2 regions of the uncultured Chloroflexus sp. genome follow, and region 1 is predicted to be linked to the other one. Evidence: riboswitches for the same ligand, from Rfam matches in the RefSeq annotation. Region 1 holds a riboswitch; the other holds the start of a gene.

Region 1 (4,417 bases):
GCTGCCGGTTCGACCAGTCCAGTTCGGGCGAGTAGCTTCAGCGCCAACACCCCGATCATCGAGCCAATCACTGTACTGCCTAAAAATGAAGCAACCATCACGCCTACTGCCATTGTTTTACCCATAAATATCGGGGCTACAATCAGTGCACTAACCACCGCAGCGATAATACCGGTTCCAACAATTTCACCGAGTGCGCTCAAATAGACGTTGCGCGTGTAGCGGTAGACGAGGCCGGCAAGTAGGGCGCCAATCATCCCGCCCGGAAAGGCTAGTACTGTGCCTACTCCCATCGCATTGCGAATGATAGCAATGATTGCGGCGATAATGACTGCCCACCACGGGCCGAGCGTCACTGCTGCTACTACGTTGATAAAATGTTGGGTTGGATTGACGCGGGCAATGCCGATTGGAAACGATGTAAATGGCGCAAGCGCGACTCCGATGGCAATGAGTACGATTGCTCGCGCGATGAGGCGACTATGAACCGGCATACGAACCTCCGGTGTTTCAGTAGGATGACTGAAATAGGTGATAGGCCATAGGTGTTTAGCCGGTCGGCACAGTTTCCCGGCGACCGGCTGTGTTTCTACTCAACCACGTTGTTTACCGACGGGTAACGGTTGCATCAGTCTGACTCGGGCGATGACCCAGTAGACCAGCCCACTAACAAAGAGGGCGGGCAAGGTCGCGCCTACCTCAGGAAGCATTCGGGTCACAAACTGAAACGTACCGACGCCGATCACCCACGCCAAGAGACCTGTCCAATTCCAGCCCAATAGGTACCAGTACATCCCGTTCTGTTGGTCGAGTGCAGTCGGGTCAATAGCCCGCTTCCGAATAATGAAATGATCGACCAGCACCACCCCAAAGAGGGGGGCGAAGAGCGAGCCAATCAAGAGCAGGAATGCTTCGTATTGCCCGATTGGCACAAGTAGGGCAAGGACGGTGCATACCACGCCGTACCCGATAGCGAGCCATGCGGTTGCGAGTTGGGGTACGATGTTGCCGGTTGACACGGCGGCTGAGTAGATATCAGCGAACGCGTTGTCGGTCTCATCAAGGAGGATAACGACCAGCGCAAATAGCCCGCCGCTTGTGAGCAAGATTGACCGGATGAAATCACCGCTCTCAAGCACGAGCGCATACGCGGCGCCAAGGGCATAGAACCACACATTGGCCAGAAAATAGCCAAGCGCAGTTCCCCAAAACATCTGTCGCGCCGACCGGCCAAAGCGGGTATAGTCGGCAATCAGCGGTAGCCAAGAGAGTGGCATCGCGATCACAAGGTCGATCCCGATCCCAAAGGTAAGTTCACCGGTTCCGCGGTGGTTGACGATAGTTGTTAGGTCATAGCGGGTGATAAGTTGAATGGTTAGCCAGATTGTAGCTGCATAAACCAGCCAAATGCCCCACCGCTTCAGAAACTTGCGCACTACCAGCAAGGGGCCGCCAAACGCGAGGAGCGTTGCCAACGTACCCCAGATCAGTGTCCAAAGCACCGGATGTGAAAAGGTGCCGAGCTGTTGAGCAATCGCATGCGCACTATCGCGCATCACAATGATTTCAAACGTGCCCCAACCAACCAGTTGGACAATATTAGCGATGGTTGGCAATAATGAGCCGCGTATGCCAAGCGATGGTCGCAGGGCAGCCATAGTTGCGACGCCGGTATCACTGCCGACCACGCCGACAAGTGCTAACAGAACGACGCCAATGGCTGAGCCGAGCAGTATTGTTGCCATCGCTGTACCAAACCCTAAACCGGGGACAAGGAGTGCGCCGGCTTGCAGTACCAGTAATCCGACGCCGAGGCTTGCCCATAGCGTGAATGCGTCACTGAAATGAAACGGACGACGGTGAGTTGGGATTGGGGTGAGTGGTGAAACTGTGGTTTCTGGCTCCATTCTGATACCTCCACATTGCTTGGGGAGGCGCCGGCATACAAAATGCCGCTGACCTTGGGGCGATCAGCGGCAGATGCCACCGGTTGCTTCCCTACGCTGGCATGACCCAGGTCAGGTTCGAGGGTCGATAGCATCAGTCGGGCTATCCTCTCAGTCAGGCTCTCCTGACTCCCCTAGCTTTTACCGTTTGCTTGGAGCGGCAAAGCGGTCTATTTATTTGTATAGTACATATTATACAGAACTATTGACGTTAGATCAAGAGACGATAGTCCGCCAAGAGAGCCTCCCCCTCCCCCGTGTGAGGGAAAGGCCGGGGGTGGGGGGCCTCCCACCGCGCCCAGCGGATTGACCGGAGCGGAATACAGTCTGCTCTACGGACGCCGAGCACCCGCGCGATGACGGAAGCGCCTTTCCTTACTTCCCTGATCAGCCAAATATCCGCCTGTAGACGCTGGATGGTACCAATAATACATGGTAGCCTACATCATATACCGGCGAAATCCGCCGGTTCTAGTGCATGGCGAGGGGTCTGTGACTACCACTACTCGCGTCGAGCAGCCGGTCGTGTTTGCCGGGTTGACCCGCACCGATCTGACGATGCTGCTGGTTGTGTTGATTTGGGGGGCGAATTTTAGCATTGTCAAAGCCGCCTTAACCGAGATTCCGCCGCTGGCTTTTGCCACTCTGCGTTTTGCTAGCGCCAGTGTGCTGCTGTTGGCCTTTACCTTTTGGCGTGAGGGGCAGCGTGCTCTGCCCGCTGACCGGGCGACGTGGTGGAAGCTGTTTTGGATTGGATTTGCCGGCAATACGGTCTATCAGGCCCTCTTTACCTACAGTTTGACCCTTACGACGGCGGCGAATGGTTCGTTGATCATCGCGACTACGCCGGCGTGGGTAGCGCTGGCGGCTGCCTTGCTCGGTATCGAGCGCGTGCGGGGTATGATGGCGGCCGGTATCGCGTTGGCGATCGGCGGCGTGGCGTTGGTGGTCGCCGAACGCGGTCTCAGCCTCGGCGGGAGTGGGCTGTTGGGTGATCTGTTGATGCTCGGCGCGGCGTTGTGCTGGATGATCTATACGCTTGGCGTGCGCACGCTCGGCCAAGGACTTTCGCCGCTAGCCATTACCGCGTGGACGATGGTGACCGGGGTGCCGGGGATGCTGCTGGTGAGTATTCCTGATTGGGGCCGAGTGGCATGGACAAGTGTGAGTCTCAATGCGTGGCTGGGGCTGCTTTACGCCACTTTGCTGGCGTTGGTAGTGGCCTATGTGCTGTGGAATAATAGTGTGCGTGTCGCCGGCAGCGCCCGCACTGCGATCTACGGATGCGCTATTCCGCTGGTAGCGACTCTGATCGCGTGGCCGTTGCTCGGCGAGCAGCCGACGTGGGTGCAGGGGGTAGGTGGTTTGCTGATTGTGACCGGGGTCTTGCTGACTCGCCGGACGTGATGGCTGTTGTTGTTCGTGCTACTATACTAAATTAGTTCGGGATGGTGACCGTGCAACGCGGGTAAAGCCGCAAAGGATCATAAACGCAAAGGCGCGAAGGCCGCAAAGGATAAATAAACATCAAGCTCTGCGCCTTCTGCGGTAAAACATCAACCTCCAGTACCGGACAGCATAATCGCATGACCACACTGCCAACAACCTACACCCAACTCCCGCTGACCAGTGTCAGCGCGCTCGGTGCAGTAATCGCCGACCTGCCCGCGTTAGCGGCGCTGGCGGCTGCCTTGCGCCCCGGGTATCAGACGGTGGCCTCCGTGTTTGCAGCGGCTCGTCCGGCGTTGGTGGCGGCTTTGGCCCGTCGGCAGGCCAAGCCGGTGCTTTACGTGACCCTCAGCGCCGAGAGTGCGCAGCGCGCCGCAGATGATCTGCGCCAGTGGTTGGCACCCGATCAAGTCTGGCTCTTCCCCGCTGCCGATGCGTTGCCCTACGAGCAAATGTCTCCCGGCGCTGATGTGATCGGGCGCCGGTTGGCGGTGTTGCGCGGTTTGCGCGCTAGTTCGGTGAATGGTGTGATTGTCACCTCGGTGAAGGCGCTGATGCAGCCAACGTTGCCGCCCGCCGAACTCGATACGGCCACGATCCAGTTGCGGCGCGAGATGCGGCTGCCGGTTGAGCAGGTGGCGCAGGCGCTGCTTGCCAATGGCTATCAGCGCGCGGCTATGGTCGAAGCTCCCGGTGAAGTGAGCCGGCGTGGTGCTATTCTCGATGTGTGGCCGCCGGGTGATGAGTTGCCGTTGCGCGTCGAGTGGTTTGATGATGAGATCGATAGTCTGCGCCGGTTTGATCCGGTCACCCAGCGCAGTGAGCAGCGGCTAGAACAGGCTGAGATTGGCCCGCCGCATGAGACTCCGCTCTGGCGGGTTACTGATGCGTTGCACCGGATCGATGCGCTCGATCTGAGCGGGTTGCGCCGCGAGGTACGCGAGGAGTGGGCCGCGGCCCGCGCTCAACTGGCCGAGGGCCAGCGCTTTGAAGGCCGCGCCTTTTACGCGCCTTTTTTCTTG
Region 2 (4,417 bases), on a different contig from region 1:
GCACGCGCTTCAGGCAAGTTGGGAGTGACAATCGTCGCCAGCGGCAAGAGCAGCTCGATCAAGGCCGTCTGTGCCTCTGGGTGCAGAAGCGGATCGCCGCTCTTAGCGACCATCACCGGATCGATAACCAGCGCGGGCCACCGATAGGCGCGCGCTTTCTCAGCAACCACGGCGATGATTTCGGCATTAGCCAGCATCCCGGTCTTAACCGCATCTACGCCAATATCGCTGACCACCGAATCGATCTGCTGGCCAACAAACGCTGCCGGCAATTCAATCACACCTTGCACACCGATCGTATTCTGCGCCGTCACTGCGGTGAGGGCACTCATGCCATACACCCCTAGCGCAGCAAAGGTCTTGAGATCGGCCTGAATACCAGCTCCGCCACCCGAATCAGAGCCGGCAATCGTCAAACAGCGTGGCAGCGCCATAGTTACTCCTTTCTATGCGCATTGGCGCGAGCGGCAGCGACAAGCGCGCGCAACTGTCGCGCCGCCGTAGCTACATCCTCGGCAGCGACCACCGCCGACACGACGGCGATGCCTTGCGCGCCGGCGGCGATAGCATCGGCAGCATTCGTCGCATTGATCCCGCCAATCGCGACGACCGGTATCGGCACGTGCCGACAAATCTCACGTAGGCCATCCATCCCGATCGGCGGTGCAGCGTCGGGTTTGGTTGGGGTGGCCAACACCGGCCCCACCCCCAGATAATCAGCGCCGTCTTGCACTGCCTGCATTGCTTCGGCCAGATTAGCTGTCGAGACTCCCAAGATCTTGTCTGGGCCGATCAAGCGGCGGGCCAACGCCGCCGGCATATCGTTTTGGCCGACATGCACACCATCGGCATCAATCGCCAAAGCCACATCGAGCCGGTCATTGACGATCAACGGCACGCCGGCGCGTCGGGTCAGTTCGCGCAAGGCCTGCGCTTCGGCAATCATCTGGCGGGTAGCAGCCGCCTTTTCGCGATACTGCACCACCGTCGCACCGCCAGCAATGGCCGCTTCGATCACCGCCAGATGCGACCGGCCCCGCGACAAGCCAGCATCGGTGACGACGTAGAGGCTCCAGTCAATGTGAGTTTTTGTTTGCATAGATGAGACATTCGGTATAACAGGCGGCAATCAACCTGCCGCACACCATCATGCAATGAGTGCGAGCTGTTTGGAGTACGGCAGTCACCCTGCCGCACTCCATAACACACCGGATGACAGGCGGCAATCAACCTGCCGCATGCGCCATCGTGCGATGCGCCCAGCCACCCCCTACCGCGCCACTGCGATGCTCTGGTCATCGCTCAAGCTGGTCACTCGCACACCAGCGCGAATCTGTTCTGCCGACAGGTGGTATATCGCATCGTAGAAGGCCACCTTGAAACTGGCTGGGCCATGCGCTTGCGGGGCGGCCAGCTCAGCCGCCAGCCCAAAACAGGCCAAGCCAGCTGCGGCAGCCAGCACATAATCGCGTTCGACCGCCGTAAAGGCCGCGATTACGGTCGTCGCTGAACAACCAGTGCCGGTCAGCGTCTTCAGCCACTCGTGACCGTTATCGATCGCCAACACCCGGCTGCCATCGGTAACAATATCGCGCTTCCCAGTGACCGCTACCACCGTCTGATACTGTTGCGCCAGCGCCTGCGCCGCCGCCACCGGATCATCGGCCTCAACTACCGCCTCAACCCCTTTCACCACGCCACCCATGCCGGCCAGCGCGCCGATTTCACCTGAATTGCCGCGCACCACCGCGACCCGCAATTCCTCAAGCAAGCGGCGATTGCTCGCCGTGCGCAGCGAGGTTGCCCCGGCGCCAACCGGATCGAGCACGATCGGGATACCCAGCTCGTTCGCCCGCTTGCCGGCGATCAGCATGGCTTCGATCCAATCAGGCGACAACGTCCCCACATTTAGCACCAACGCACCGGCCATTGCCACCATCTCGGCCACCTCTTCACGGTCGTGCGCCATCACCGGCAACCCGCCGATATGGAGTGTCACATTAGCCGTGTCGTTCATCACTACGAAATTGGTGATGTGGTGAATCAGGGGGCGCTGCTGGCGCACCCGTTCCCGCAACTCTGCGATCTGTTCGTTCAAAGTCATCGTTGCCTCCTTGCGCCAGCAAACGGATGAGCGTCGCGCAGGGACAAAAAAACCGCCCTGCCGCGGCAGGACGGTGAGTTTACAATATACGCAGACCGTGCGTCGGACTGCGCACTGCCCTTCCCTCCGCTGGCATAACCCAGATCAGGTTCAGAGGGTCGGCACCGGTGGCAATAGCCAAAGGTGCCCTCTCAGCTCGGTTCTCCCAAGCTCCCCCGGCATGCAAATTGTTAGATCCATGATAGCATAGAACGGAAGGCGGCGCAATCAGGCCAGCTCATTTGCTATTATGGAAATGAAAGAAAGACGCTTTTAAGGGGCTATTCGTTTGACGATCCCTACACAGACTGGTATAATGCAGGCTTGATGTGAGCAGAGGTTCACGTCGATATCTTATTGTCGTCTGCATAAAAAGGTTCGCCTTAACGGTGACGCTCATCCCAGCAACCCGCTTCCGGCAGGCAGTCGTCACCGCTCGAAAGACGAAGGAGTTGCGCTATCAGAGACCGGTTTCGCATCAATAATCGCATTCGCGCCCGTGAAGTGCGCCTGATCGATGAAAACGGCACCCAAGTCGGCATCGTCCCCTTACGCGAGGCGCTAGCTATGGCCGAAGAGCGGGGGTACGATCTAGTCGAAGTCGCGCCCAATGCGGTTCCGCCGGTATGCCGCCTGCTCGATTATGGCAAATTCCGCTACGAGCAGAGCAAGAAAGAGCGGGAAGCACGCCGCAATCAGAAGCAGTCAGAATTGAAGCAGATCCGGCTGATGCCGAAAACCGACGATCACGATGTCGCCGTCAAGGCGAATCAGGCAAGGCGCTTTTTGCTGGCTGGCGATAAGGTGAAGTTTAACTTGCGCTTCCGCGGTCGCGAAATGGCCCACCCGGAAATCGGGCGCAAGATGCTCGATGAGATTGCTGAGCAACTGAGCGATATTGCCGTCATTGAGCAAAAGCCGCTGATGGAAGGGCGCGTCCTTTCGATGTTGTTGGCGCCAACAGCGAAGGTGCTGAAAGCGGCCCAGCAGGCGCAAAAGGCTGCCGCTCAGCGCCAAGCTGCTGCGAACGACCAGTCAGCCCAAGCGCCGGCCGCTCCTGTGGCTACGCCGGCGAACGAAGAAGAAGACCTCGTCGATGAGGATGAGATTGACGAAGACGATGATCTCATCGACGAGGACGAAGACTACGATGACGACGAAGACGAAGATTACGATGACGAGCAGGAACGCCGGCGACGGCGCTAAGTGATACGGAACTAGTCGGTGTTTGCCGACTCGATCGGGCACAAGGAGTAGTTCAATGCCAAAGATAAAAATGAAGACGCATAAGGGCGCGAAAAAGCGCTTTAAGGTGACTGCGTCTGGCAAGTTTTTGCAGCAGAGAGGGATTCGCGGCAACAAGCGCAACCGTCCGAGTCGATCACAGCGCGCGTGGGGCAAAGATCAGCCTACCTCGCCGGCTAATCGCCGCCTGTTGCAAGTCGCGCTGCCTTACGGTCTAGAGTAAGCAAGCAAGCGGCGGGTCACTCATACCTGTCGCGAACGGTGGCCCTGCGCTGCACGCAGGGCTTTTGCTGGCCTGTGACGTTACCGGTAATTTAAGGTATAGTGCGGATGAAGTTCAGGGTTCGGTTTGCCACCCCCTGACCGATCCGCCAAAAGGAGAATAACTATGGCTCGTGTTAAGCGTGGCACAATGGTGCGCAAGCGCCACAAGAAGCTGTTAAAGCAGGCGAAGGGCTATCGCGGCGCGCGTAGCCGCCACTATAAGGTTGCTCATGAAGCGGTGATGCATGCGCTCGCCGATGCGTACCGTGATCGCCGCCGTCGCAAGCGTGATTTCCGCCGGCTGTGGATTATGCGTATTAACGCGGCTGCTCGCCTCAACGGCACGACATACAGCCGCCTTATCAATGGCCTCAAGCAGGCGAATATTGTGATTGACCGCAAGATGCTGGCTGATCTGGCTGTCCGCGATCCGCAGGCCTTTGCCCGCATTGTGGCGCAGGCGCAGGCGGCTGCAACGGCGTAATTGCGCCAAGGCGCTTAGGGTTTGATAATTTGGCAGGTAGTAGGCTCTATGCTTGCTACCTGCTTGTCTGTCGTTTCGCTCATCGGTCAATACCCCTTTAGCCCCTCTCAACCTTCCCTCGCCAGAGGCGGAGTTTCTCCCTCCCCCTTCGGAGGAGGGCTGAGGCAGGGGCCATTCTCCCCATTCCCTACCCGTTAGTGCGTGCCACCTTGGGAGATGACGCCCCTCTTGCCGCTTCCTTTTTAGAGCCTGTTATGTACGTTCGACCGTAACGGGAATAA

The links. A riboswitch is a leader RNA that binds a small molecule or an ion and turns the genes downstream of it on or off. The one in region 1 is predicted to bind thiamine pyrophosphate.
Region 2: another riboswitch for thiamine pyrophosphate. It lies ahead of thiM (hydroxyethylthiazole kinase); the one in region 1 lies ahead of cytX (putative hydroxymethylpyrimidine transporter CytX).

What each region holds. Positions count from the first base shown of each region.
Region 1 is NZ_CALLJH010000022.1:2,849-7,265, forward strand. Features, by position in the region: gene thiW (energy coupling factor transporter S component ThiW) at 1-494, opposite strand, end outside; gene cytX (putative hydroxymethylpyrimidine transporter CytX) at 594-1,907, opposite strand; TPP riboswitch at 1,979-2,092, opposite strand; gene Q1A00_RS08740 (DMT family transporter) at 2,439-3,353, shown strand; gene mfd (transcription-repair coupling factor) at 3,533-4,417, shown strand, end outside.
Region 2 is NZ_CALLJH010000021.1:106,458-110,874, forward strand. Features, by position in the region: gene thiD (bifunctional hydroxymethylpyrimidine kinase/phosphomethylpyrimidine kinase) at 1-434, opposite strand, end outside; gene thiE (thiamine phosphate synthase) at 437-1,099, opposite strand; gene thiM (hydroxyethylthiazole kinase) at 1,271-2,104, opposite strand; TPP riboswitch at 2,209-2,329, opposite strand; gene infC (translation initiation factor IF-3) at 2,621-3,349, shown strand; gene Q1A00_RS08575 (50S ribosomal protein L35) at 3,405-3,611, shown strand; gene rplT (50S ribosomal protein L20) at 3,777-4,136, shown strand; gene Q1A00_RS08585 (hypothetical protein) at 4,389-4,417, opposite strand, start outside.